DNA from 4 places in the Pseudomonas sp. GW821-FHT12A04 genome. Region 1 is predicted to be linked to each of the others. Evidence: predicted binding sites of a transcription regulator. Region 1 holds the regulator's gene; each other region holds the start of a gene.
What was found. Region 1 encodes FliA, which starts transcription of late flagellar genes. Its sites were predicted from a motif close to CTAAAGTTTNNNNNNNNNNNGCCGNTAA; they were not measured.
Positions count from the first base shown of each region.

Region 2: the regulator FliA is predicted to act here: its motif matches at 4,956-4,983, upstream of AC1RS8_RS17915 (flagellar protein MotY).
Region 3: the regulator FliA is predicted to act here: its motif matches at 4,341-4,368, upstream of AC1RS8_RS11775 (methyl-accepting chemotaxis protein).
Region 4: the regulator FliA is predicted to act here: its motif matches at 3,110-3,137, upstream of flgM (flagellar biosynthesis anti-sigma factor FlgM).

Region 1 is NZ_JBXAQZ010000013.1:183,932-191,075, reverse strand. It holds gene AC1RS8_RS21130 (chemotaxis protein CheA) at 1-633, opposite strand, end outside; gene AC1RS8_RS21125 (protein phosphatase CheZ) at 680-1,468, opposite strand; gene AC1RS8_RS21120 (chemotaxis response regulator CheY) at 1,490-1,861, opposite strand; gene fliA (RNA polymerase sigma factor FliA) at 2,029-2,769, opposite strand; gene fleN (flagellar synthesis regulator FleN) at 2,766-3,596, opposite strand; gene flhF (flagellar biosynthesis GTPase FlhF) at 3,713-5,041, opposite strand; gene flhA (flagellar biosynthesis protein FlhA) at 5,053-7,144, opposite strand, start outside.
Region 2 is NZ_JBXAQZ010000011.1:44,030-51,173, forward strand. It holds gene nth (endonuclease III) at 1-246, shown strand, start outside; gene AC1RS8_RS17895 (PA3496 family putative envelope integrity protein) at 353-532, shown strand; gene AC1RS8_RS17900 (response regulator transcription factor) at 616-1,242, opposite strand; gene AC1RS8_RS17905 (hypothetical protein) at 1,789-2,487, shown strand; gene AC1RS8_RS17910 (argininosuccinate synthase) at 2,638-3,855, opposite strand; gene AC1RS8_RS17915 (flagellar protein MotY) at 3,985-4,890, opposite strand; gene pyrC (dihydroorotase) at 5,050-6,096, shown strand; gene rnt (ribonuclease T) at 6,093-6,770, shown strand; gene AC1RS8_RS17930 (peroxiredoxin) at 6,957-7,144, opposite strand, start outside.
Region 3 is NZ_JBXAQZ010000006.1:169,874-177,017, forward strand. It holds gene ccoO (cytochrome-c oxidase, cbb3-type subunit II) at 1-347, opposite strand, end outside; gene ccoN (cytochrome-c oxidase, cbb3-type subunit I) at 358-1,782, opposite strand; gene AC1RS8_RS11770 (alpha/beta family hydrolase) at 1,877-2,554, shown strand; gene AC1RS8_RS11775 (methyl-accepting chemotaxis protein) at 2,743-4,308, opposite strand; gene AC1RS8_RS11780 (CPBP family intramembrane glutamic endopeptidase) at 4,414-5,205, opposite strand; gene acnA (aconitate hydratase AcnA) at 5,399-7,144, opposite strand, start outside.
Region 4 is NZ_JBXAQZ010000008.1:218,229-225,372, reverse strand. It holds gene cheR (protein-glutamate O-methyltransferase CheR) at 360-1,187, opposite strand; gene AC1RS8_RS14820 (chemotaxis protein CheV) at 1,233-2,165, opposite strand; gene flgA (flagellar basal body P-ring formation chaperone FlgA) at 2,248-3,006, shown strand; gene flgM (flagellar biosynthesis anti-sigma factor FlgM) at 3,174-3,500, shown strand; gene AC1RS8_RS14805 (flagella synthesis protein FlgN) at 3,549-4,016, shown strand; gene AC1RS8_RS14800 (flagellar brake protein) at 4,109-4,855, shown strand; gene AC1RS8_RS14795 (MFS transporter) at 4,919-6,295, opposite strand; gene AC1RS8_RS14790 (glutamine synthetase family protein) at 6,366-7,144, opposite strand, start outside.

The DNA of each region.
Region 1 (7,144 bases):
CTGGCCTTTACCGTGCAGTTGATCGAGCAACGACTCGAACTCGGCATCGGTGATTTCGTCGCTGCCAGCGGCATTGCCGGCAGGCGCTGGAACAGCCGCCGGGGCCTCGGCCTGGGCCTTGACGGCGTTCAGCGAGTCCAGCAGTTGTTCGAATTCATTGTCGGTGATATCGCCCGACTCGCTTTCAGCCACAGGCGCTTGGACCACGGCGACGACAGGTGCGGCAGCCGCCTCGTCAGCCGATTGCGGCTCGGCCAGACGGGCCAGTGCCGCGAGCAGTTCCGGTGTCGCGGCCGTGATCGGGCTGCGTTCGCGGACTTCGCTGAACATGCTGTTCACCGCGTCCAGCGCTTCGAGAACCACGTCCATCAGTTCCGAGTCGACGCGACGCTCACCCTTGCGCAGGATGTCGAACACGTTCTCGGCGATGTGGCAACACTCCACCAGTTCGTTGAGCTGGAGGAAGCCGGCGCCTCCTTTTACAGTGTGAAAACCGCGAAAAATTGCATTGAGCAAATCCGCATCATCCGGGCGGCTTTCCAGCTCGACCAGTTGCTCGGACAGTTGCTCTAGAATCTCGCCGGCCTCAACCAGGAAATCCTGAAGGATCTCTTCATCGGCGCCGAAGCTCATTAAGGGGGTGCTCCTAAAGGTCTAAAAACCTAAAATGCCTAAAATTCTAAAACCCTAGGCTGGATAGCAAATCGTCCACATCGTCCTGACCGGACACAACGTCTTCTCTTTTATCGGCATGAATCTGCGGACCTTCACCCTGAGAGAGATGTTTTTGTGGATCTTTTTCAGCAAGCATCGCTTCACGGTCATGTTCGATGCCCGCAAAGCGGTCCACCTGACTGGCCATCAGCACGAGCTTGAGCAGGTTGCTTTCAACTTCGGTGACCAACTGGGTCACACGCTTGATCACCTGGCCTGTGAGGTCCTGGTAATCCTGGGCGAGCAGGATGTCGTTCAGGTTGCCCGACACCGCGCGATTGTCCGTGCCGCTGCGCGTCAGGAACCCGTCGACCCGCCGGGCCAGTTCACGAAACTCTTCGGCGCCGACTTCGCGACGCATGAAGCGCCCCCAGTCCGCGCTCAACACCTTGGCTTCATCGGCCAGGCCATTGACCAGCGGCGTGGCACTTTCCACCAGATCCATGGTGCGGTTGGCCGCAGCCTCGGTCAGCTTGACCACATACCCCAGGCGCTCGGTGGCGTCGGTGATCTGCGACACTTCTTCGGCCTGCGGCATGTGCGGGTCAATCTGGAAATTGACGATCGCGCTATGCAGTTCGCGGGTGAGCTTGCCCACTTCCTGATACAGGCCGCGGTCACGGGTCTGGTTGAGCTCATGGATCAATTGCACCGCGTCGCCGAACTTGCCTTTTTCAAGGCTCTCGACCAATTCGACGGCGTGTTTTTTCAGGGTCGATTCAAAATCGCCCAATGAAGTTTCGTTATTGCCCATAGCTCCCCCGTGGCGCACTCATCAACCGATGCGTTCGAAAATCTTCTCGATTTTTTCTTTCAACGCCTGGGCCGTGAAGGGCTTGACCACATAGCCGTTAACGCCGGCCTGGGCCGCTTCGATGATCTGCTCGCGCTTGGCTTCAGCGGTCACCATCAGCACCGGCAGGTGCTTGAGCTTTTCATCGGCACGCACGTGGCGCAGCAGATCGATACCGGTCATGCCAGGCATGTTCCAGTCCGTTACCAGAAAGTCGATGCTTCCGCTGTTGAGCACCGGGATGGCGGTAGTGCCATCGTCGGCCTCGACGGTGTTGGTGAACCCAAGGTCACGCAGCAGGTTCTTGATGATCCGCCGCATCGTTGAGAAGTCATCAACGATGAGGATTTTCATGTTCTTGTCCAATTCGACCTCCAAGCAGTCTTAAACGCGCCCAGCACCTGGACACGCCATTTCAATCAATCCGGCAAAGCACTCAATGACTGTCTGGAGCACAACAGATCGCGACCGGCGCAGTTCAACACCACACCGGCCTCGTTCGCAGTGTCCCCACACTGCCTTCAGCGCGCTCGCCACTCCCCCAAACGCCCCCGTAAACGGGCCGCGCACTGGCTGTGTAACTGGCTGACCCGAGATTCGCTGACCCCCAGGACCTCACCGATTTCCTTGAGATTCAACTCTTCGTCGTAGTACAGCGCCAACACCAGTCGCTCACGCTCCGGCAAATTGGCAATCGCATCCGCCAGCGCAGCCTGGAAGCGTTCATCCTCCAGGTCGCGTGACGGCTCGACATGAGCACTCGCGCCATCCTCGTGCAGCCCTTCGTGTTCGCCGTCCTGCAACAGGTCGTCGAAACTGAACAGCCGGCTGCCCAGGGTGTCGTTCAAAATCCCGTAGTAATCGTCGAGACTCAATTGGAGTTCGGCCGCAACTTCGTGATCTTTAGCGTCACGGCCGGTTTTAGCTTCAATCGAGCGAATGGCATCGCTGACCATGCGCGTATTGCGGTGGACCGAACGTGGCGCCCAGTCCCCCTTGCGCACTTCATCGAGCATGGCGCCGCGGATTCGTATGCCCGCGTACGTCTCGAAACTGGCGCCTTTGCCGGCGTCATATTTGGTCGACACTTCAAGCAGGCCAATCATCCCGGCCTGGATCAGGTCTTCGACCTGGACACTGGCCGGTAAACGCGCCAGCAAGTGGTAGGCAATGCGTTTAACCAGCGGCGCGTAACGCTCGATCAGCTCGTACTGCGCATCACGTGCCGACTTCTTGTAGAGGTTGTAGCCGCTGGCTGTCATAGAACAGGTCCTGCTGTCTGCTGCACGAGGCGCTCGACGAAAAACTCCAGGTGCCCGCGCGGGTTGGCAGGCAGCGGCCAGGTATCAACCTTCTGCGCGATGGCCTTGAATGCCAGCGAGCACTTGGAACGCGGAAAGGCCTCGTAGACGGCGCGCTGCTTCTGCACGGCCTTGCGCACGCTTTCGTCGTAAGGCACCGCACCGACGTATTGCAGGGCGACGTCGAGGAAGCGATCCGTGACCTTGGTCAACTTGGCGAACAGGTTGCGTCCTTCCTGCGGGCTCTGGGCCATGTTGGCCAGGACGCGGAAGCGGTTCATGCCGTAGTCGCGATTGAGCAACTTGATCAAGGCGTAGGCATCGGTGATCGAGGTCGGCTCGTCGCACACCACCAGCAGCACTTCCTGGGCTGCGCGGACGAAACTGACTACCGAGTCACCAATGCCCGCAGCGGTGTCGATCACCAGTACGTCGAGGTTATCGCCGATATCACTGAAGGCCTGGATCAGGCCGGCGTGTTGCGCGGGGCTCAGATGCACCATGCTCTGAGTGCCGGATGCGGCCGGAACGATACGGATGCCGCCGGGTCCCTGCAGCAATACATCGCGCAGTTCGCAGCGGCCCTCGATCACGTCGGCCAGGGTACGTTTGGGTGTCAGGCCCAGCAGAACGTCGACGTTCGCCAGTCCCAGGTCGGCGTCCAACAGCATGACGCGCCGGCCAAGTTCGGCCAAAGCCAGGGACAAGTTCACTGACACATTAGTTTTCCCGACGCCACCTTTGCCGCCGGTCACCGCGATCACCTGTACGGGATGCATGCTGCCCATGTTATTTCTTTACCTTGTCTTGCATAGACGGAGGCCACATTACTGGCTGCGCGTTCACAAACGGAACAATGCATGGCAGACCATCGATGTAGGTACAAAAACTGTTCATTATTACCTCAGCCAACCTGCTTGGTCGGGCTGTGGTAGATGTCAGCGAACATGTCAGCCATGGCTTCTTCGCTGGGTTCTTCCTGCATTTGCACGCTCACGGCGCGGCTGACCAATTGATGACGGCGCGGCAGATGCAAATCATCCGGGATCCGCGGGCCATCGGTCAGGTAAGCCACCGGCAGTTCATGGCTGATGGCAAGGCTCAACACCTCACCCAGACTAGCCGTTTCATCCAGTTTAGTCAGAATGCAGCCGGAGAGCCCGCAGCGCTTGTAACTGTGATACGCGGCCGTTAGAACCTGTTTCTGGCTGGTGGTTGCCAGGACCAGATAATTTTTTGATTTGATGCCGCGACCGGCCAGGCTTTCGAGCTGCATGCGCAGCGCCGGATCGCTGGCCTGCAGGCCCGCGGTATCGATCAGCACCACGCGTTTGCGCAGCAACGGCTCCAGGGCCTGCACCAGGGACTGGCCGGGATCGACGTGGGTCACCGACACATTGAGAATGCGCCCCAGGGTCTTGAGCTGTTCCTGGGCGCCGATGCGGAAGCTGTCCATGCTCACCAACGCAATGTTCTGCGCGCCGTACTTGAGCACGTAACGGGCGGCCAGCTTGGCCAGGGTGGTGGTCTTGCCCATGCCGGCAGGGCCGACCATGGCGATCACTCCACCCTCTTCCAGCGGCTCGACTTCCGGAGTAACGATCATGCGCGCCAGGTGCGCCAGCAACATACGCCAGGCCTGACGAGGCTCTTCGATTTCGGTGATCATTGCCAGCAGGTCGCGCGACAGCGGGCCAGACAGGCCGATACGTTGCAGGCGACGCCAGAGGTTGGCCTGGTCCGGACGGCTGCCTTGCAGCTGATTCCAGGCCAGGGAGCCGAGTTGTACTTCCATGAGTTCGCGCAGGCTGTTGAGCTCGAAACGCATCGAGTCGAACGCGCGCGGGTCCACGCCACCGGACGCTGGCGCAGCGGCCGGCGCGGGGCGACGGGGTTCGGCGTAGGTCGGCTCGATCAGAGGCTCGGCGGCAGTCAACGGCAATCCGGCGAACAGTTGGCGATTGGTTGCATTGTCGCTCTCGCCATCGCCACGCAGGCTCAATTCGGCCTGGGCGGTGACGATCCGCGACTGAGTCTTGCGCAATTCGTCTTCGAGTTCCATGTTCGGAACCCGCGGCGCCAGCGCCGACAACTTGTAATCCAGCGCAGCTGTCAGTTCGACCCCCCCGGCGATCCGGCGGTTGCCAATGATGGCGGCATCAGCGCCCAACTCATCGCGAACCAGCTTCATGGCCTGACGCATATCGGCGGCGAAAAAACGCTTAACTTGCATAAACCACTACCTCAGCCGTTGGGCCCTACTGTCGCAACGATGGTCACTTGCTTGTTGTCAGGGATTTCCTGGTAAGCCAACACATGCAAACCCGGGACTGCGAGCCGGCCAAATCGCGAGAGCATCGCGCGAACCGGACCGGCCACCAGCAGAATCACCGGCTGACCTTGCATCTCCTGACGCTGCGCCGCGTCGATCAACGAACGTTGCAGCTTCTCAGCCATGCTTGGCTCCAGCAGAACGCCCTCTTCCGAGCCTTGTCCTGCCTTTTGCAGACTATTGAGCAATATCTGTTCCAACCTTGGCTCCAGCGTGATAACTGGCAGCTCCGACTCAGTACCTACAATGCTTTGGACGATTGCGCGGGATACGCCAACCCGCACGGCAGCCACCAGCGCGGCGGTATCTTGACTCTTGGCGGCATTGTTGGCGATCGCCTCGGCAATACTGCGGATATCGCGAACAGGCACTTGTTCGGCCAACAGTGCTTGCAGCACCTTGAGCAACTGCGACAGCGAAACCACGCCCGGCACCAGCTCCTCGGCCAGTTTCGGCGAGCTTTTGGCCAGCAATTGCATGAGTTGCTGCACTTCTTCGTGACCGATCAGCTCACTGGAATGCTTGTAGAGTATCTGGTTCAAGTGAGTAGCCACTACTGTACTGGCATCGACCACCGTATAACCGAGGGATTGCGCCTGGGCGCGCTGGCTGATTTCGATCCAGACCGCCTCCAGGCCGAAAGCCGGATCTTTGGCGGTAATGCCGTTGAGCGTGCCGTAGACCTGCCCCGGGTTGATCGCCAGTTCGCGATCCGGGTAAATCTCCGCTTCGGCCAGGATCACTCCCATGAGGGTCAGGCGATAGGCACTCGGCGCCAGGTCGAGGTTGTCGCGGATATGCACCGTGGGCATCAGGAAGCCCAGATCCTGGGACAGCTTCTTGCGCACGCCCTTGATTCGCGCCAGCAACTGGCCGCCCTGGTTGCGGTCCACCAGCGGAATCAGGCGATAACCCACCTCCAGGCCGATCATGTCGATCGGCGTCACGTCATCCCAGCCAAGCTCCTTGGTTTCCTGGGCGCGGGCCGGCGACGGCAGCAACTCCTGCTGGCGCTTGACCTCTTGCAGGGCGTGAACCTTGGCCACGTTCTGCTTCTTCCAGAACAGGTAAGCGCCACCGGCCGCCAGGGCCGCCATGCTCAGGAACGAGAAGTGCGGCATGCCGGGCACCAGGCCCATGACCGCCATCAAACCGGCTGCCACCGCCAGCGCCTTGGGCGAGGCGAACATCTGGCGATTGATTTGCTTGCCCATGTCTTCCGAACCGGACGCACGGGTCACCATGATTGCCGCTGCTGTCGATAACAACAGTGATGGCAATTGCGCCACCAAACCGTCACCGATGGTCAGCAGCGCATACACCTTGCCGGCGTCGCCGAAGGTCATGCCGTGTTGGAAGATACCGACCGCCATGCCGCCGATCAGGTTGATGAACAGGATCAACAGGCCGGCGATGGCGTCACCGCGGACGAATTTGCTGGCACCGTCCATGGAGCCGTAGAACTCGGCTTCCTGGGCCACTTCCGAACGACGGGCCTTGGCCTGGGCCTGATCGATCAGGCCGGCGTTGAGGTCGGCGTCGATCGCCATTTGCTTGCCGGGCATCGCATCGAGGGTGAAACGCGCGCTCACCTCGGAAATCCGCCCCGCGCCCTTGGTCACCACGACGAAGTTGATGATCATCAAAATCGCGAAGACCACGATACCGACCACGTAGTTACCGCCGATCACCACCTCGCCGAAGGCCTGGATCACCTTGCCGGCCGCCGCATGACCGTCCTGGCCGTGGAGCATCACCACCCGAGTCGAAGCCACGTTCAACGCCAGGCGCAACAACGTCGCCACCAGCAGAATGGTCGGAAACACCGCGAAATCCAGCGGGCGCAGAGCATAGACGCACACCAGCAGCACGACGATGGACAGGGCAATGTTGAAGGTGAAGAACACGTCCAGCAGGAACGGCGGCACCGGCAACATCATCATCGCCAGCATGACCAGCAGCAACAGCGGCACGCCCAGATTGCCGCGACTCAAATCGGCAACG
Region 2 (7,144 bases), on a different contig from region 1:
CAGCTGACCATGGCCGTCGACACGCATATTTTCAGGGTCAGCAACCGGACTGGCATTGCTCCCGGCAAGAATGTGGTGGAAGTCGAGAAAAAACTGATGAAGTTCGTGCCCAAGGAGTACCTGCTCGACTCCCATCACTGGCTGATCCTTCATGGTCGCTATGTTTGCCTGGCCCGCAAGCCCCGATGCGGAAGCTGCCGGATCGAGGATTTGTGCGAATACAAGCACAAAACCTCCGACGATTGAGGCGCTATTGGGTTTATTGATTTGTCGATTGAAAAAATCTTTTTTACCCGCCGGGAGAATGTCGATATAAGGGGCGCCAAAGGCCTTCTTAGCCTGGAGCAACTAAATGAGTACTGGCAAAGAGCAATTAGACGTAGAAGACGATTTCACCACCGCCGAAACCGATGATGCTGAACCGGTGGTTGAAGTAGCGAAAACTAATCTGAGCAAACGCCGCACCATCGACAACCTGCTGGAGGAGCGCCGACTGCAAAAGCAATTGGCCGATTACGATTTTGATTTATGACACCTGAAAGCCTCCCGAAACGGAGGCTTTTTTTTGCTAAGTGCCGTACCCCGATAGGCGCCCCTTGTCGCGCAGTTATGCCATCACACCAGACCATTGCGTTGTGCCAGTTCGATCAGATCGACCAGAGACCGCGCATTCAGCTTGAGCAACAGGCGGGTCTTGTAAGTACTGACTGTTTTATTGCTGAGAAACATCCCATCGGCAATCTCTTTATTGGTCTTTCCTCGGGCCAACTGCTGCAGGACCATCATTTCCCGCCCCGACAATCGATCGACCATATCGGCCTCACTGGCATTCCCCAAACTGCATCGTACGGTATGCAAGGCTTGATTAGGAAAGTAACTGTAGCCTGACAAAACGGCCTTTATTGCACTGAGCAACTCCGTGAGATCTTGTTGTTTGCAGACATAACCGGCTGCACCGGATTGCATGCAACGCATCGAAAAATGTCCCGGCGCCTGGGATGTCAAAATCAGCACTTTCATCGGCATTGAAGTCGAAGACAAACGCGCGATGACTTCCAGCCCGTCCAGCTTCGGAATCCCGATATCCAGAATGACAATGTCCGGCATAAGTTCTCGGGCTAGTTGCAGTGCGTCCACACCATTATCGGTTTCTGCAATAACTTCGTAGCCATGACGCTCCATTAGCATACGTACCGCAAGACGAATGACGGGGTGATCATCCACGATCAGCACTTTATTCATGGGCAAGTCCAATTTTCGCTGTTCGAATTTTTAGAGCCCGCACAATAGCCTAGTCGTTTCACCCATGGCATGTCGCCCCTCCCGGCCACCCACACCAAGAGACATCCCCTACAAACAACACGGATTCCTCCTACAAAAATCCCTCGAACAGAATGAATTTAAAACTGTACCAGCGTCAGTGTGTCGCACTTTCCAGCAGCCACCTGTGTCGATTTACGACCAGATTTTTTCGAGAGCCAGCTTGATCCGGTCCCGCCCTGACAAACACTAGCCTCTACCTTTCCGCTAAAACGTAACTGATATTTTCGCACTCAACACTCACACCAGAAATATCACACACTTCGCATCCAATTACTCTTACAGCAAATAATATTTTTTGAGCAATCATTAAAACACGCCAAAAATTCAAGAAACCGAAGAGCAATACAACAAACAAATAAAAACCTGTCAAAAACCAGCAGACAATCAAAATCACTACAATAGGCACCACATCGAACCAACTTCATAAACCACTCGAGAACAGACAACCCGGCATGAGTACAGAATATGATAAAAAAACGAATCACCAACCCAATGACAATTATCGCGATATTCGCAGCGCTCTCTGAAACGTCGGCAGCCGTCTCTCTACCCTTCCTTGATCAGGAGGAAAGAGAACTCTACGTCTGGTTCCTGATCAGCTTTCCGTTTTATTTACTTTTGCTTTTTTTCGCGACACTCAACTTCAACTATAAATCACTTTATGCACCCTCCGATTTTGAAAAGGGAAAGCACTTCATGAAGGTCATGGATGATGTTGGGCGCTCGGAAAAAAAAGCGTCCGCAAAACCGCCTGAAAACCCCACACTGGAAACGTCAGCGAATGACTGGCGGTCAGCCCGAACGCCCTGTGGCGCACAGGACCCGCCAACCGGGATTGGTCTGCAAACCACTGTCTCTGTTCAGCATCACCTTCAGTTACCGGAACCGGTAAAAGACCTGTACATCGTTGATGTGCGCTGGATGAGCGAAGAGGTCGAGTTTGGAGCGCTGCTGGAAAAAATCCAGAGGCCACGGGAAAAGACGGCGTACGTGATTCTGTTTGTCACTTGTGCCGTTTCGGAGAAATTACTGAAAGCCAGTGCGCTTGGACATACAAAGCAGGCCAGCAAACGCGGTGCCGCCTTTTATGTGGCCTACAATCTGGACTCGCACAGATTGTCGGTCATTGATCACGCCGGGCAACCGGCGAACAGCAACCTGTAGTACAGGTCAGGCCATCGAGAAGGAGAAAAACAGTAAATCATCAGCGGAAACGAAAACACCCGACAACACAGTAACTGGTATCACACCCCGTTTTCAGGTACCTGACCTCGTCGAGGACGAGGTCAGGTATCCATCACGATGTCAAAGGTCTCAGAACAGCTTCCGGCCTTTGTTCGCCGCAATGCGCATGCGCAAGGCGTTGAGCTTGATGAAGCCCGCGGCATCCGCCTGGTTGTACGCGCCGCCATCTTCTTCGAAGGTAGCGATGTTGGCGTCGAACAGCGAGTCGTCGGACTTGCGGCCAGTGACGATCACATTGCCCTTGTACAGTTTCAGGCGCACAACGCCGTTCACGTTGACCTGGGACGCATCGATCATCTGTTGCAGCATCAGACGCTCAGGGCTCCACCAGTAGCCGGTATAGATCAGGCTGGCGTACTTGGGCATCAGCTCGTCCTTGAGGTGAGCCACTTCGCGGTCCAGGGTGATCGATTCGATCGCACGGTGGGCACGCAGCATGATGGTGCCGCCAGGGGTTTCGTAGCAGCCACGGGACTTCATGCCCACGTAGCGGTTCTCGACGATGTCGAGACGGCCGATACCGTGCTCACCACCGATACGGTTCAGGGTCGCCAGCACGGTGGCAGGAGTCATTTCGACGCCGTCCAGCGCGACGATGTCGCCGTTGCGGTAGGTCAGCTCCAGGTACTGCGGCTTGTCTGGCGCGTTTTCCGGGGAAACGGTCCAGCGCCACATGTCTTCTTCGTGCTCGGTCCAGGTGTCTTCCAGCACGCCGCCTTCATAGGAGATGTGCAGCAGGTTGGCATCCATGGAGTACGGGGACTTCTTCTTGCCGTGGCGCTCGATCGGAATCGCGTGCTTCGCGGCGTAATCCATCAGCTTTTCACGGGACAGCAGGTCCCACTCGCGCCAAGGAGCGATCACTTTCACACCTGGCTTCAAGGCGTACGCACCGAGTTCGAAACGAACCTGGTCGTTACCCTTGCCGGTGGCGCCATGGGAAATGGCGTCTGCACCGGTTTCGTTGGCAATTTCGATCAGGCGCTTGGCGATCAGCGGACGAGCGATGGAAGTACCCAGCAGGTACTCGCCTTCGTAAACGGTGTTGGCGCGGAACATCGGGAAAACGAAATCGCGCACGAACTCTTCGCGCAAGTCGTCGATGTAGATCTCTTTGACGCCCATGGCCTGAGCCTTGGCGCGTGCAGGTTCGACCTCTTCGCCCTGACCCAGGTCAGCGGTGAAGGTCACTACTTCACAGTTATAAGTATCCTGCAGCCACTTGAGGATCACCGAAGTGTCCAGGCCGCCGGAATACGCCAGAACGACCTTGTTTACGTCCGCCATGCCATCACTCCACGGGGTTCTACGGAAAGCCGGGAAGTCTACCGCTCATGCAGAATAATTTACAGTGGCGCGACAGCTTATGACGACGAAGCGACAGATTATGTCGAGAGCGCGACGATTACAGCCGGGTCAGGAAGTGGCCGAAGTGGCCGCTTTCGTCGCCTGCGGGGCGACTTGTTCCGCGGGTGCTCCGCGCTCCAGGCGCACCGCTACTCGACGGTTCTTCGCGCGGTTGGTGTTGTTGGTGTTCGGCGCCACCGGATAACGCTCGCCATGGAAACGCAGAGTGATTTGCGATTCCTGGATGCCGTTGGCCTTGAAGAACTCCATCACTGCCAGGGCTCGGCGCCGCGACAGGTCGCGGTTGGTCAGGCGATTGCCGCTGTTGTCGGAGTGACCGTCGAGCTCGATGTGATTGACCGTCGGATCGGCCTTCATGTACTCCAGCATTACCTGCAGTTTGGCTTTTGCGGCGCTGTCGAGTTCGATTCCGCCGCCGGGGAAGCCGATTTCCGATTGCTTCACCTGTTCGAAATTCTGTGGCAACAGTTTCGCCACGCACCCCTGGTAGTCGGCAAACGCCTTGGTGAACCTGACCGGCAACAAGCGTACTTCCGACACCCGCCCATCCCCCGAGGAATGTCGAACGACCGGGCTGCGACCGTCCATCAGGCCACTGATCAAACGCCCGGCCTGAACCTGTGAGCTGTTGAACAATACGTTGCCACTGCCGATTCTCACCGTGCCCAGGTTGATATCGTCACGGCCCGGTTGCCACGGCGCGGCAGCGGCCAGCAAGGTGGCCGAACCACCGCCGATCATCGGGTTGTAGGCTTTCAGGCGGAAAGTCGCCTGCTCACCGGCACGACGCACGAACTCGCCCGAGCCGAAGTCGGTAACCGGCTGAGTCAGGCGGCATTCGAACTTGTCGCCTTCGACCGTCCACTCAATGTTCTCCAGACGTGTCTGGAAAGTGAGCGCCATCGCCGGAAGGCTGGCAAACACACTGAGCAAGGCTAAATAACGCTGGCGCACGGGAGGCTCCACTGGCTTCTACAACAAAAAGACCGACACACACATGTTTACGGCATACCTGTTGGATATCGGAAGCTTCCTGCAAAACTTGATAGCGAGTGCCTGCAAGAGTCTTTTCCGGTAGCATTCCCTTGAGTTTGACCCGCCTGGAATCCCCTCATGTCCGACCGCCTGACCCTGCTGCGTCCCGACGACTGGCATATTCATCTTCGCGATGGTGCCGTGCTGACCAATACCGTCGCGGATGTCGCGCGCACCTTTGGCCGCGCCATCATCATGCCCAACCTGGTTCCACCGGTACGCAATGCGGCCGAAGCCGACGGCTATCGGCAGCGGATTCTCGCTGCCCGCCCGGCCGGCAGCCTGTTCGAGCCACTGATGGTCCTGTACCTGACCGACCGCACCCAGCCTGAAGAAATTCGCGAGGCCAAGGCCAGCGGATTCATTCACGCCGCCAAGCTGTACCCGGCCGGCGCGACCACCAACTCGGATTCTGGCGTCACCAGCATCGACAAGATCTTCCCTGCACTCGAGGCCATGGCCGAAGTCGGGATGCCGTTGTTGGTCCACGGTGAAGTCACCCGGGGCGATGTCGACGTGTTCGACCGGGAAAAAATCTTCATCGACGAGCACTTGCGTCGTGTGGTCGAGCGTTTCCCGGCCCTCAAAGTGGTCTTCGAACACATCACCACCGCGGACGCCGTGCAGTTCGTCAACTCGGCTTCGGCCAACGTGGGCGCGACCATCACCGCGCATCACCTGCTGTACAACCGCAACCACATGCTGGTGGGCGGGATTCGGCCGCACTTCTATTGCCTGCCGATCCTCAAGCGCAATACCCACCAGGAAGCCCTGCTCGACGCGGCCACCAGCGGCAGCGACAAGTTCTTCCTCGGCACCGACTCGGCCCCCCACGCCCAGCATGCCAAGGAAGCGGCCTGCGGCTGCGCCGGTTGCTACACCGCCTATGCGGCAATCGAGATGTACGCCGAAGCCTTCGAACAGCGCAATGCGCTGGACAAGCTCGAGGCCTTCGCCAGCCTCAACGGCCCTCGGTTCTATGGTCTGCCGGCCAACACCGATCGCATCACCCTGGTCCGCGAAGAGTGGACCGCCCCGACCAGCCTGCCATTTGGCGAGCTGACCGTTATCCCGCTGCGCGCCGGTGAAAAACTGCGCTGGCGCCTGCTGGAGGAACACGCGTGAGTGAAGACCATTTCGACGACGAACTGGAAGGCAATGGCGGCGGAGGCGGCCCTCGTCATCCAATGGCGGCAAGGTTTCGTGGTTACCTGCCGGTTGTCGTCGACGTAGAGACCGGTGGCTTCAACTCGGCCACCGACGCCCTGCTGGAGATCGCCGCGACCACCATCGCCATGGATGAAAAGGGTTTTGTTTACCCGGATCACACCTACTTTTTCCGTGTCGAGCCGTTCGAGGGTGCGAACATCGAAGCGGCAGCCCTGGAATTCACCGGGATCAAGCTCGATCACCCGCTGCGCATGGCGGTGAGTGAAGAGTCTGCCCTGAACGATATCTTCCGCGGCGTGCGCAAGGCCCTCAAGGCCAACGGTTGCAAACGGGCGATCCTGGTCGGGCATAACAGCAGTTTCGACCTGGGCTTCCTGAATGCGGCGGTTGCACGGTTGGACATGAAGCGCAATCCGTTCCATCCGTTCTCCAGCTTCGATACCGCAACGCTGGCCGGTCTCGCTTACGGCCAAACCGTGTTGGCCAAGGCGTGCCAGGCAGCGGACATCGACTTCGACGGTCGCGAGGCTCACTCGGCTCGCTACGACACCGAGAAGACGGCAGAGCTGTTCTGCGGCATCGTCAATCGCTGGAAACAGATGGGTGGTTGGGAAGACTTCGGCGACTGAGTGCACTCACGAATCAATGTGGGAGCGAGCTTGCTCGCGATGGTCGTGAACGATAACGCGGGGAGCCTGACACCCAGCGGCGCTCTCAAGTCCATCGCGAGCAGGCTCGCTCCTACAGACGACTGAGTGAATTCCGTCCATAAAAAAACCGGCCTCGAAGGCCGGTTTTTTTATACCTGGAACGCCTTACAGAGCGGCAGCGTGCTCGGTCAGGTAAGCAGCAACGCCTTCTGGCGAAGCGTTCATGCCTTTGTCGCCTTTTTTCCAGTTGGCAGGGCAGACTTCGCCGTGCTCTTCGTGGAATTGCAGAGCGTCGACCAGACGGATCAACTCTTCCATGTTACGGCCCAGCGGCAGGTCGTTGACGATCTGCG
Region 3 (7,144 bases), on a different contig from region 1:
GAGTAGCGCGCACCGACACGGGCCAAGTCCGGCCCGGTGCGTTTCGAGCCCCACAGGAACGGGTGATCCCACACGCTTTCGCCAGCCACCGAGTAGTGCCCGTAGCGTTCGGTCTCGGCACGGAACGGACGGATCATCTGCGAGTGACAGCCGACACAGCCTTCGCGGATATAGATATCGCGACCTTCCAGTTGCAACGCGGTGTAGGGCTTCATACCTTCCACCGGTTTGTTGGTCACGTCCTGAAAGAACAGCGGGACGATCTGGGTCAGGCCGCCGATGCTCACGGCCAGGATCATCAGCAGCAGCAACAGGCCGACGTTTTTCTCGATAGTTTCGTGTTTCATGGCGGACTCCTCAGGCCATCTGCGCGGCAGCGGCGACTTCGGCAGGCTGCGAGGCCCGCACGGTGCGCCAGGTGTTGTAGGCCATCAGGAACATGCCGCTGAGGAAGATCGCGCCACCCACCAGCCGCACGACGAAGCCTGGGTGGCTGGCCACCAGGGTTTCGACGAAGGAGTAGGTCAGCGTGCCGTCCTCGTTCACCGCACGCCACATCAGGCCCTGGGCGATGCCGTTGACCCACATCGAGGCGATGTACAGAACGGTGCCGATGGTGGCGAGCCAGAAGTGCGCGTTGATCAGGCCGATGCTGTGCATCTGCTCGCGTCCGAAGACTTTCGGGATCATGTGGTACAGCGCGCCGATGGAGATCATCGCCACCCAGCCCAAGGCGCCTGCGTGTACGTGGCCGATGGTCCAGTCGGTGTAGTGGGAGAGGGCGTTGACCGTCTTGATCGCCATCATCGGCCCTTCGAAGGTCGACATGCCGTAGAACGCCAGCGACACCACGAGGAAGCGCAGGACGGGGTCGCTGCGCAACTTATGCCAGGCACCGGACAGGGTCATCATGCCGTTGATCATCCCGCCCCAGCTCGGCGCCAGCAGGATCAGCGACATCACCATGCCCAGCGACTGCGCCCAGTCCGGCAGCGCCGTGTAGTGCAAGTGGTGCGGACCGGCCCAGATGTAAAGGGTGATCAGTGCCCAGAAGTGCACGATGGACAAACGATAGGAGTACACCGGACGTTCGGCCTGTTTCGGCACGAAGTAATACATCATCCCGAGGAAACCGGCGGTGAGGAAGAAGCCTACGGCGTTGTGTCCGTACCACCATTGCACCATCGCATCGGTGGCGCCGGAGTACAGCGAGTAGGACTTGGTGAAGCTGACGGGCAGTTCCATGTTGTTGACGATGTGCAGGATCGCCACGGTGACGATGAACGCACCGAAGAACCAGTTACCGACATAGATGTGCTTGGTCTTGCGCTGCATGATCGTGCCGAAGAACACGATGGCGTAGGCGACCCAGACAATGGTGATCAGGATGTCGATCGGCCATTCCAGCTCGGCGTATTCCTTGGAGCTGGTGTAGCCCAGCGGCAGGCTGATGGCCGCCAGCAGGATCACCAGCTGCCAGCCCCAGAAACAGAACGCGGCGATTTTCGGCGCAAACAATTGGGTCTGGCAGGTGCGTTGCACCGAGTAGAACGAACTGGCAAACAACGCGCAGCCGCCAAAGGCGAAGATCACGGCGTTGGTGTGCAGTGGGCGCAGGCGACCGAAGCTGGTCCACGGCAAATTGAAGTTGAGTTCGGGCCAGACCAACTGGGCAGCGAGAAAAACCCCGAGCCCCATGCCGACGATGCCCCACACCACCGTCATAATGGCGAATTGGCGGACCACCTTGTAGTTGTAGGCGGTACTGATAGAAGTGTTCATGGTTCCCCATCCACGGTTCAGCCGAAGTGAGCGCGCAGCGCAAGGCAGTGCACCCTTCGGCCGGAGTTATAGGCAGACTAAAAGCGAGGCAAGCATGGACAAAGGGCACAAGGCCGGTATTGACGGGGATCAATGGGCGCAGTGCGTGCGGGATCATGGATGGTTGTGGAATGCCGCCGCTGGCAAGGCAGCGGCGACGCTGATCCTCGCCCATGGTGCCGGCGCACCGATGGACAGCGACTGGATGAGCGACATGGCTGCACGCCTCGCCGCTCAAGGCGTCAACGTGTTGCGCTTCGAGTTTCCCTACATGGCGCAACGGCGCCTCGATGGCGGTAGACGCCCGCCGAACCCCGCACCGAAACTGCTGGAATGCTGGCGTGAGGTGTATGCCCAGGTGCGACGCCATGTCACTGGGCCGCTGGCCATCGGCGGCAAGTCCATGGGCGGGCGCATGGCCAGTCTGCTGGCGGATGAGTTGGGCGCGGATGGGCTGGTGTGCCTGGGTTATCCGTTCTATGCGGTGGGCAAACCGGAGAAGCCACGGGTTGAGCATTTGGCGGCGCTGAAGGCGCGGACCTTGATCGTGCAAGGTGAGCGCGATGCGTTGGGCAACCGGGAGGCGGTCGAGGGTTACGCGCTATCGCCGGGTATCGAGGTGTTCTGGCTGGTGGCGGGGGATCATGACTTGAAGCCGCTGAAGGCTTCGGGGTTTAGCCATGAGCAGCATTTGGCGGCGGCGGCGCAGAAGGTGGCTTCATTCCTTCAGTGAGGTTTTGTGCAGGCTGTAAGGCCCCCATCGCGAGCAAGCTCGCTCCCACAGTGATTTGTGGTGTGGCTCAAAACCCTGTGGGAGCGAGCTTGCTCGCGATGAGGGACTACCAGACAACATCACTGTCACCGGCTCAATAAAAAACCCGGAAGCTCTCGCTGTCCGGGTTTTTATCATTCCAGTAGCAATCAGCGGTTAAACCGCTCCACCAACGAATACTGTGTATTGGCAGTCTTGGTCAGCTCTTCACTCAGCAACGCCGAGTTCTGTGCCTGTTCCGAGGTCTGGTCCGCCAGTTCCGAAATGTTGCTGATGTTGCGACTGATTTCTTCGGCCACGGCACTTTGCTCTTCGGTCGCGGCGGCGATCTGGGTGGTCATGTCGGTGATATTGGCCACCGCTTCGCTGATCCCCACCAGGGCCTGGTCCGCTTCCAGTACCCGCGCCACGCCTTCTTCCGCCTGACGATGCCCGGCTTCCATGGTTTGCACGGCGGTGCCGGCGGTGTGCTGGAGCTTGGCGATCAGTGCGTGAATCTGCCCGGTGGACTCGCTGGTGCGTTGTGCCAGCTGACGGACTTCGTCGGCCACCACCGCAAAACCACGACCCATTTCGCCGGCACGGGCCGCTTCGATGGCGGCGTTCAGGGCCAGCAGGTTGGTCTGGTCGGCGATGCCTTTGATCACGTCGACCACGCCGCCGATTTCGTTGCTGTCCTTGGCCAGTTGGGTCACGGTGACGCCGGTTTCACCGACGACTACCGACAGGCGCTGGATGGCTTCGCGGGTTTCCCCGGCGATGTCACGACCACGACCGGTCAGGCGGTTGGCTTCCTGGGTGGCGTCGGCGGTGCGTTGCACGTGGCTGGCGACTTCCTGGGTGGTCGCGGCCATCTGGTTGACCGCGGTGGCCACTTGCTCGGTCTCGACCCGTTGACGTTCCAGGCCGCTGGAGCTGTTGTGCGCCAGGGCGTCGGACTGTCGGGCCTGATCGGTCAGGTGTTCGGCCGTGTCCTGCAGACGCGTCAGGCAGGTTTTCAGGCGTGCTTCCTGACTGAGGATGGACATTTCCAGACGCGCCTGGGCGCCGCGACTGTCGGTGTACATCTGTGCAATCAACGGATCGGAGGTGGTCTGCTCCGCCAGGCGCAGCAAACGCTTGAGGCCTCGCTGTTGCCACTGGAGGCCCATCAGGCCCAGCGGCACCGAAAGACCGGCAGCCAGGGCAAACCCCCAGTGGGAGTTCAACGAGGCACCGATCATGAAGCTCAATTGGCTGACCAGAATGAACGGCAGCCAGTCCTGCAGCATCGGCAACCATTTATCCGAGGAGGGAACAGCCGACTTGCCCTGGTTGATGCGCTGGTAGAGCGCTTCGGCTCGGCGGATCTGTTCGGCGGTGGGCTTGACCCGCACCGACTCATAACCGATCACCTGATTGCCTTCGAAGATCGGTGTCACATAGGCGTTCACCCAGTAATGATCACCGGTCTTGCAGCGATTCTTGACAATGCCCATCCATGGCAAGCCTTGTTTCAGCGTGTCCCACATGTGTGCGAACACCGCCGCCGGGACGTCGGGGTGACGGACCAGGTTGTGCGGTGCACGGATCAACTCCTCTCGGGAAAACCCGCTGATCTCGACGAAAGCGTCGTTACAGTAGGTGATCATGCCCTTGGCATCGGTGGTGGAAATCAACCGTTGCTGAGCCGGGAAGGTCCGCTCGCGTTGTGTAATTGGCTGGTTGTTACGCATGGCTTTTTTAATCCGCAAGGCTTTCAAGTGCTGTATCGGCAAGGCTGGCGGATTGTTGAGATTATTTTTCGATAATCGGCAATGCGTCGCAAAATGACCCTTGCGTCAGCCGGCGAGCATCGGATAGGTGAACAGACCGAAGTGCAGCAGGTTCAGGCCAAAGTGGCTGGCGATGGCGGCCCCCAGCCCCCCGAGCCGATAGGCCAGGCCATAGCCGACCCCGGCCAGCGTTGCCAGCAATACCCACCGCCATCCCGCGCCGGCATGGGCCAGGCCGAAGACCAATGACGCCAGCAGCAGGGCGAGGTGTTCACCGTAGGGCCGGTCTTTGAGATACCGGGTCAGGCCGCCCTGGATGTAGCCACGGAACAGCGCCTCTTCGACCAGCGTCACCAGCAGCAGATTGTTCAGCAACCACAGCCAGGCTTGATCCGGCCATTTCGGCGCCCATGCGATTACGCCCAGCAACAGCGCGCCACCCAATGCCAGCATGGCGCTCAAGGCCAGGGCCAGTACGGTGGCATACAGTGACAACCGAAGCGAACGGCGGCCGACAATCCACGGGCAAACCAGTAGCAGCCAGAAGCCGATCAGCGGTTTGTCCAGGTTCAGGTGCATGGCGAATGACACGGCATTGTCGGTAAAACGCTGGGGGTCGATGGCGCGACCGTTATAGAAGCCGGGTAGCCAATGCGTCGCCAATGCCAGGGCCAGAACGATGAACAGGCCGTGGCCGAGGTTGCGGGCAAAAGGGATGTCGCGTTGGCGGACGGCGACACCTGCGACCAGCAACAGGAACACCGAGATTGCCGAGAGCCAGCCGAGATGGCCGTAGGTCAGCGCCAGGCCGTAGCCGAAGGAAAGCAGAGCCAGAAGCGTCCATGGCAGGGCAATCATTTGAAGTCCTTTTGTCGGGATTTGCGATGCACTGTCAAACCCCTGTGGGAGCGAGCTTGCGCGCGATAGCTTACCGACTGTCGGCAACAATGTTGAATGTTCTCTCCATATCGCGAGCAAGCTCGCTCCCACATGGCTTTTCGTGGCCCAAACAAAGACACCGCCCGAAGGCGGTGTCTTTGTCAGCGGTCGGTCAAGACGCGATCAACTGCCGCAACACATAATGCAGAATCCCTCCGGACTTGAAGTACTCCACCTCATTGAGTGTATCGATGCGGCACAACACCTCGATCTTCTCGCGGCTGCCGTCTTCGCGGGTGATGACCAGCGTCAGGTTCATCCGTGGCGTCAGCTCGACGCCGGTCAAGCCGAGGATGTCCAGGGTTTCGCTGCCGCCCAGTTTCAGGCTCTTGCGGTTCTGATCCAGCTTGAATTGCAACGGCAGCACGCCCATGCCCACCAGGTTGGAGCGGTGAATTCGTTCGAAGCTTTCGGCGACGACCGCTTTCACCCCCAGCAGGTTGGTGCCCTTGGCCGCCCAGTCGCGACTCGAGCCGGTGCCGTATTCCTGGCCGGCGATCACCACCAGCGGCGTGCCCGAAGCCTGATAGCGCATGGCGGCGTCGTAGATCGACATTTTTTCCCCGGTGGGAATGTAGCGGGTGTTGCCGCCTTCTTCGCCGCCGAGCATTTCGTTGCGTATGCGAATGTTGGCGAAGGTGCCGCGCATCATTACTTCATGGTTGCCACGCCGCGAGCCGTAGGAGTTGAAGTCCCGCGGTTCCACGCCTTTGTCGCGCAGGTATTGCCCTGCCGGGCTGTCGACCTTGATGTTGCCGGCCGGGGAAATGTGGTCGGTGGTCACCGAGTCGCCGAGCAGTGCGAGGATCCTGGCGCCGCTGACATCCTTGACCACGGGCGCTGGGCCGCCGATGTCGTCGAAGAACGGCGGGTGCTGGATGTAAGTCGAGTCGTCCTGCCAGACATAGGTCGCCGCCTGCGGAACCTTGATCGCCTGCCATTGTTCGTCACCGGCAAACACTTCGGCGTACTCCTTGTGGAACATGGCGGTGTTGACCTGATTCACGGCGTCGGCAATTTCCTTGCTGCTTGGCCAGATGTCCCGCAGGTACACCGGTTTGCCGTCCTTGCCTTCGCCCAGCGGCTCGCGGCTGAGGTCGGTGCGCACCGTGCCGGCCAGCGCATAGGCCACCACCAGCGGCGGGGAGGCCAGCCAGTTGGTTTTCACCAATGGATGCACCCGGCCTTCGAAGTTGCGATTGCCCGAGAGCACGGAGGCCACGGTGAGGTCGGCTTGCTGGATGGCTTTCTCGATGGGCTCCGACAGCGGCCCGGAGTTGCCGATGCAAGTGGTGCAGCCATAGCCGACCAGGGCAAAGCCCAATTCATCGAGGTACTGGGTCAGGCCGGCCGCCTTGTAGTAGTCGGTGACCACTTTCGAGCCGGGGGCCAGCGAGCTCTTCACCCAGGGTTTGCGTTTCAGGCCTTTTTCCACGGCCTTCTTCGCCACCAGCCCGGCGGCCATCATCACGCTGGGGTTGGAGGTGTTGGTGCAGGAGGTGATCGCGGCGATGACCACGGCGCCGTTTTTCAGGCGATAGGTGTGGCCTTCGTAATCGTAATCCGCTTCGCCGGCCATATCGGCATTGCCGACGGCAACACCGCCACCGCCTTCACTTTCCAGGCGGCCTTCTTCCTTGCTGGTGGGCTTGAATTGCAGGTCGGTGAAGTCGCTGAACGCTTGCGCGACATTCGGCAGCGTCACCCGGTCCTGCGGGCGTTTCGGCCCCGCGAGGCAGGCTTCGACGCTGCCCATGTCCAGCGCCAGGCTGTCGGTGAACACCGGTTCCTGGCCGGGCAGGCGCCACAGGCCCTGGGCCTTGCTGTAGGCCTCGACCAGTTGCACCGTTTCCAGGGG
Region 4 (7,144 bases), on a different contig from region 1:
GGAAACCTTCGGGTGACCTGATTTTTCGTAGAATCAACTTAGCAAGCCCCATGCCAATTCAGAAAACCCCGGAAACCGGGGCCTTGCAGGCCATGGCGACACGGCAATGACAGAAAAGCGGCAACGGTTTTCCGCCGGATGCCGCTTTTCTGCCGCCTCCTCACCCTTTTCAGAACACCGCCGCCCCTGTGGGAGCGAGCTTGCTCGCGATTGCGGTGTGTCAGGGAAAGTTGAACTCGACTGTCAGGACGCTATCGCGAGCAAGCTCGCTCCCACAGGGGCCAGCAGCGTTTGCAAGAAATCAGCACACAAAAAACGGGAGCCTATAAGGACTCCCGTTTTCGATGACGCCGGCAAATTCACTTCGCCTGGTAAATGATCCCCGGGCTGCACTGGACCATCTGGTAATGATCCGGCAAACCGTTCAACGCTTCGGAAGCACCGAGAAACAGGTAACCGCCTGGCTTCAATGTGCTGTGGATGCGCAGCAGGATGTCCTTCTTCACCTCGGCGGAGAAGTAGATCAACACATTGCGGCAAAACACGATGTCGAACTTGCCGAGGCTCGCGTAGCTGTCCAGCAGGTTGAAGGAACGGAATTCCACCCGGCTCTTGATCGGCGCCTTGATCGCCCAGCGCCCCGGCCCTTTCGGGTCGAAATAACGCTGCAGGCGCTCAGGCGACAAGCCGCGGCCGATGGCCAGACTGTCGTACTCGCCGGTCTTGCAGTTGTTCAGCATGGTACCGGACAGGTCGGTGGCAACAATCTGTACACCCATCCTCAACTGGCCCATGTTGACCCGCTCGAACTCGTCGATGGACATCGACAGCGAATACGGTTCCTGGCCCGACGAGCATGCTGCCGACCAGATGCGCAGGCGCTGACCGGGACTGGCCTTGATCGCTTCGGGCAGTACCTTGTTCTTCAAGACTTCAAACGGGTAGGTGTCACGAAACCACAGGGTTTCGTTAGTGGTCATGGCATCCACCACCTGCTCGCGCAAACCGCTGCGCGGCTGGGTCTGCATGCGCTGAACCAGTTCCCCCAAAGACTTGATGCCTTGCTGTTCCATCAGTTTGTTGAGACGGCTGGAGACCAGGTACTGCTTGTTTTCACCGAGCAAAATGCCACAGGCTTTTTCCAGAAATACCCGGAACTGTTCGAAATCCAAATTACCCGTAGACAATGATGCCGCCTCTTAAATCGTGTTGACTGCCAGGGGTGCGAACCCCTAGCTGATATCTGCTGCTTTGATCCGGTCGACTACCCGGGATGCCAGGTCATCAGGACGGAACTTGGCCAGGAAGTCATCGGCACCGACCTTCTTGACCATCGCCTGATTGAATACCCCCGACAACGAAGTATGCAGGATGATATGAAGCTTTTGCATGCGCGGGTCGTTGCGGATTTCCGCCGTCAGGGTGTACCCGTCCATCTCCGGCATCTCGATGTCGGAGATCATCATCAGGAACTCTTCTTCCGGCTTCTTGCCCTCGTCGACCAGTTTGCGCAGGTAGTCCAGCGCTTGCCGACCGTCGTTCAACGCCACCACTTCCACGCCGACCGTTTGCAGGCAGCGCGTGACCTGCTTGCGCGCCACCGACGAGTCGTCGACCGTCAGCACGCGCAACGAAAGCGCCTTGTGCTGGGTTTCGACATCCACCACACCCACGGAAATCGCTTCCGGCGTCGGCGCCACTTCCGCCAGCACCTTCTCGACGTCGATGATTTCGACCAACTGATTGTCGACCCGCGTCACCGCCGTCAGGTAGTGATCGCGCCCGGTGCCCTTGGGCGGCGGATGGATCTCCTCCCAGTTCATGTTGACGATGCGTTCCACCGAGCGGACCAGGAAACCCTGGGTCTTGGTGTTGTACTCCGTGATGATCACGAAGGGGCTGTTCTTGTCTTTCAACGCGCCGGAACCAGTCGCCATCGCCAGATCAAGGATCGGAATGGTCGCCCCCCGGATGTTCGCCACACCGCACACGACAGGACTGGATTTGGGCATCAGCGTCAGTTTGGGGCATTGCAGCACCTCCCGAACCTTGAACACGTTGATCCCGTACAGTTGCTGGCCGTCGAGACGGAACAACAACAACTCAAGGCGATTCTGCCCCACCAGTTGCGTGCGCTGGTTTACCGAATCCATTACACCAGCCATGCCAGACTCCTACGCCAACGCCAAGTGTTGTTGCGACGCGCCTTCATCACTAAACGGCACGGCGCTTGCTTTTTTAATCGTTATGAACACAAAACCGACATTTTTTCGACGCCTGACCACACCGTACCGCAAATTGCTCGGCGTGCTGGCGGCTGTTTGCCTGTTCAACGCTGGCAGCCCTGCCCTTGCTGACGCGGTTACCTTGCCTGACATGCTTATCGGCGTCACTCAGGGCTTTCTTGAATTCACCGTAGAAGACTATCTGGCGACCAGTCAAACGGAGGGTCGCTACGAGATCCAGGTCAACCAGCTCGATCCGCGCATGCACATGCCCATGTGCGACAGGGAATTGACAGCAACACTCGAGAGTCCCAAGCCGCTGGGACGGGTTACGGTCAAGGTTCGCTGCGAGGGCGCTTCCCCCTGGACGGTGTTCGTACCCGCTCAAGTCCGCCTGTTTCGCGATGTCGTGACCAGCGCCCGGCCACTGCGCCGTGCCGCCATTGTCGAGCCTGGGGATGTGGTCCTGCGCGAGCGCGATATCAGCCTCATCAGCCAGGGCTACCTGACCGCCCTCGATCAGGCGATCGGGCAGCGACTGACCCGACCAATGGTCGCCGACCAGGTGATTACCCTGGTGCATATCGAACAGGCCGAAGTCATCCGCAAGGGTGATCAGGTGGTGATAACCGCCCGCAGCGGTACCCTCAGCGTGCGCATGCCGGGCGAAGCCCTGTCAAACGGCAGCCTGAGCGAGCAGATCCGGGTGAAAAACCTCAATTCCCAACGAGTCATCAAGGCGCAGGTCATGGCGCCGGGGCAGGTGGAAGTGTCCATGTAATTCGCTCTGTTCATCAGAATGTGGCGCTTGCCGCGGCTGTTCCCTAGACTGTGCTCCATGCAGGGCATGCGCTGACGCGCGCAAGGTTCATTGATAAATGAGCCTAAAGTTTTCCAGGGAATGGCCGAAACCATGGCAAGCGTCCAAATTCCCAGAGGTTTTTTATCATGGTCATCGATTTCAGCCGTTTGAACAGCTCCTCGTCCCTGACGGGCAGTACACGTACCAGCGCCAGCAAGGAAAGTGCCGAGGCCGGCAAATCCGCGCCGCTGGAGTCCGCGGCCGAACAGGCCGGTACCGTCAAAAGCGGGGAATCGGTACATCTCAGCGATGAGGCTCAACAGTTGCAGAAGGTCACTGAACAGCTGCGCGATCAGCCTGCCGTCGACAAAGCCCGCGTGGCCGAATTGAAAGCAGCGATTGCCGATGGCAGCTATAAAGTCGACAGCAACCGTGTAGCCAGCAAACTGCTCAACTTCGAAGCCCAGCGCTAGGCCACCGCCGGCGCCAGGCTTTTGGACGCTTAAAACCCAAGGCCAGCCATGCACGACACTCATTTACTGCAACTGATCACCGACGACTTTGCCCCAGCGCAACACCTGCTGGAGTTACTGCAGACCGAATCCCTCGCATTGCATGGCCGCGACATGCCATTGCTCGAGAACATCCTGGCGCAGAAACAGGCATTGGTCGTTTTGCTCGAACAGCATGGCCGCAAGCGCAGTGAAATCCTTGCCAATCTCAACCTGCCGACCAACCGTGGCGGTCTGGAGCAATTGGCCAGCCAGTCGAGCATTGGCGAGCAGTTGCTGGCGCAAAGTGACGTGCTGACCGATCTCCTGGCCCAGTGCCAGGCCATCAACGCCAACAACGGCCAGTCGATCCTCACTCAACAGGCCGCTACAGCCACCCAGCTGAAAATCCTCAACGGCGGTGAAACCCCGGCGCTTTACGATGCCAGCGGAACATTCTCCAAGCTTGCCAAGCCGCGCCCGCTCAGTCAGGCATGAGCCGGTCAATGCCCCCGCTCTATCAAGACGCGCAACATACTGGCAAACTGATAGCCAGTCGTAGTCAAATTTTGTCTGGAGATTGATTAAACGTGTCCAATGCCTTATCCGTGGATGATGCTCCGCAGCCACCCAAGGTGCTCTCCACGCCCTTGGAAATCTCCAGCAACCTGCGCCAGTTGCTCGAAAGCCATGACCCGCTGATCATCACGTTCCACGAGCGCAGCCAGCGCTTCCAGAGCTACCTGGTGGACCTGGACCGTGACAGCAACATGATTGCCCTGGACGAAATGATTCCCCGTGACGGCGAGCGCTACCTGCTGGCGGGCGAGTCGTTCAGGGTCGAAGGCTTCCACGAAGGCGTACGCATTGCCTGGGAAAGCAACGGCCAGTTGAACATCGACGAATCCGGTGGCAGCCGCTGCTATCGCGGCCCACTGCCCGATGAAGTGGTGTACCACCAGCGCCGCAATGCCTTCCGCGCCGCGTTGAAGCTGGCACAATTGGTCAACGTCAACCTCGACGGCGAAAAACTCAAGGCGCCCATCAGCGGCAAGCTGCTGGATATTTCCGCCACCGGGTGCAAACTGCGCTTCGACGGCGACATCACCGGCAGCCTGCAACTGGGTCAGGTTTACGACCGTTTCAACGCCGACCTGCCCTTCGGCAAGATGACCGCACCGGTCGAGTTGCGTTATCTGCACTTCGAAGAAAGGATTTCCACCACCTTCGCCGGCGTTCGCTTCCACAACATGAGCGGGCTGGTGCAACGTCAGGTCGAACGCTTCGTCTACCAGTTGCAACGCGAAGCGCGTCGCTTCGACAAAGACGACATCTGATAGCGCATCAACAAAAAACGGGCAGTCCCTTGCGGTGACTGCCCGTTTTTTTGTGCCCCGGTTTTAAGGCCTGGCCTCGCTGAAGTTAGGGTCCCGCCCTGTATCAGGGTCTTGCGGCGGCTGATCGGTTTCAGTTTCGGTGACAGGTTCTGATTCAGGCTCTGGCCCGGTACTCACCGGACTGTGCATCTGATCCTGCACCACTTGCTCGTCAACACGCGGGTCGAGGCAGGCCACCAGTGGCGAACTCGTCATATTGTCCGGCATGGCCACGTGATGCAGCGGTGCGTCGTCGACCTGATGCAGGTTGGTCACTGCTTTCGGGCGAATCCGCCATACCAGCACCAACGCAAAGAAACTGAAGAACGCATAGAGCATCTGGCTGCCGAACAGTTTCATCAGCACACCTGCCACCAGTGGCCCGATACTCGCACCCACGCCATAGGTAACCAGCAACATCGCCGTCAGGGACACCCGGCGATCACCTTCGACGTGGTCATTGGAGAACGCCACCGCCAACGGATACAGGCAGAACTGCACCAGCGAACAGAGGAACCCGGCGATGAACAATACCTCCAGCGGCACCTGCGGCATGATCGCCAGCGGCAGTGCAGCCAGTGCCAGGCTGAACGCGAAACTGCGGATCAGCACGGCGCGATCGTAGCGGTCGGACAACCAGCCCAACGGCCACTGCACCAGCAGCCCGGCAAAAATGCAGCTACCCATGAACAGACCGACCTGCTCGGTGGACAACCCTTGCTGCGAGGCATACAGCGGCGCCAGACCGTAGAACGAACCGACGATCAGGCCCGCTCCGAGCACCGTGCTCAGTGACTGCGGCACGCGCTTGATAAAGAACCGTGGCTCCATCGGTGCCGGGTGCAAGGGTGCCGGGTGAATGCGCCGGGTCAGGGCCACGGGTACCAGGCATAGCGCGAAGCACAGGGCGACCAACATCAGCAATTCAAGCCCCAGCCCTGGGTGCATGACCAGAATCAACTGCCCCAGCACCAACCCCAGGTACGAAGCGATCATGTAGCCGCTGAAGACCATGCCACGCTGATTGGCATCGGCCTGTTCATTGAGCCAGCTCTCGATCACCATGTACTGGCACATCATGCCGAGGCCGACGATCACCCGCAAAAACAGCCAGGCCGGCAACCAGTCCACCAGGCCATGGCCGAGCACCGCCGCGCCAACGATCCCGGCACAGGCCGAATAGGCCCGGATATGCCCGACCCGGGCAATCAACCGGTGACCGATCTTGCCCCCCAGCACCAGGCCGAAATAGTTGGCAGCCATCAGCGCACCGACCCACAGACTGTCGACATGGTCGGCAGCCAGGCGCAACGCCAGGTAAGTACTCAACAGACCCGAGCCGATCAACATCATCAGCGAGGCGAAATACAATGCTCGAAAGGATTTCCAGATTTGGCGCATCGGCGTTCCGAGCGGCTCCTTGCAGTGAGAATCGGCTATCGCTAAACGATAGCCGGATGTCGACGGAACGTCAGGCCTGGGCTGCTAAAACACGCCTTTCCCAGGGAGTAATTTCATCATGGAAACTGGTCAGTTCCAGGGTCTTCGAAGCGATGTAGCCTTCGATGAATTCCGCGCCGAACAGTTCCTTGGCCAACTGGCTACGTTTCAGACGCTCGAGTGCCGCATGCAAGGTACACGGCAACGAAAGATTGTCCGGCACCTCGAACTCACCCTGGATCGGCGCGCTCGGCTCCAATGTCTTCTCGATGCCATGCAACCCCGCCGCCAGGCTTGCGGCAATCGCCAGATACGGGTTGGCATCGGCCCCCGGCAAGCGGTTCTCGACCCGACGGGCCACCGGCAAACTGGCCGGAATGCGCAGGCCGGCCGCCCGGTTGTCGTAGGACCAACAGGCATTATTCGGTGAGGCGTAAGGGTGGCACAAGCGCTGATAGGAGTTCACGTTCGGCGCAAACAACGCAGTGAAATCGGCCATGCACGTTTGCTGACCGGCAATGAAGTGGCGGAAGGTGGCCGTCTCCTGCCCCGCCTCGTCGCTGAACACGTTACGCCCGGAATCGATCTCGACCACGCTCTGATGGATATGCATCGAACTGCCCGGCGTATGCGCCAACGGCTTGGCCATGCACACCACGCTCAGGCCGTGCTTGAGGGACACTTCCTTGAGCAGGTGCTTGAACAGGAATGTCTGATCGGCCAGCAACAGCGGATCACCGTGCAGCAGATTGATCTCGAACTGGCTGACACCCATTTCGTGCATGAAGGTATCGCGAGGCAACCCCAACG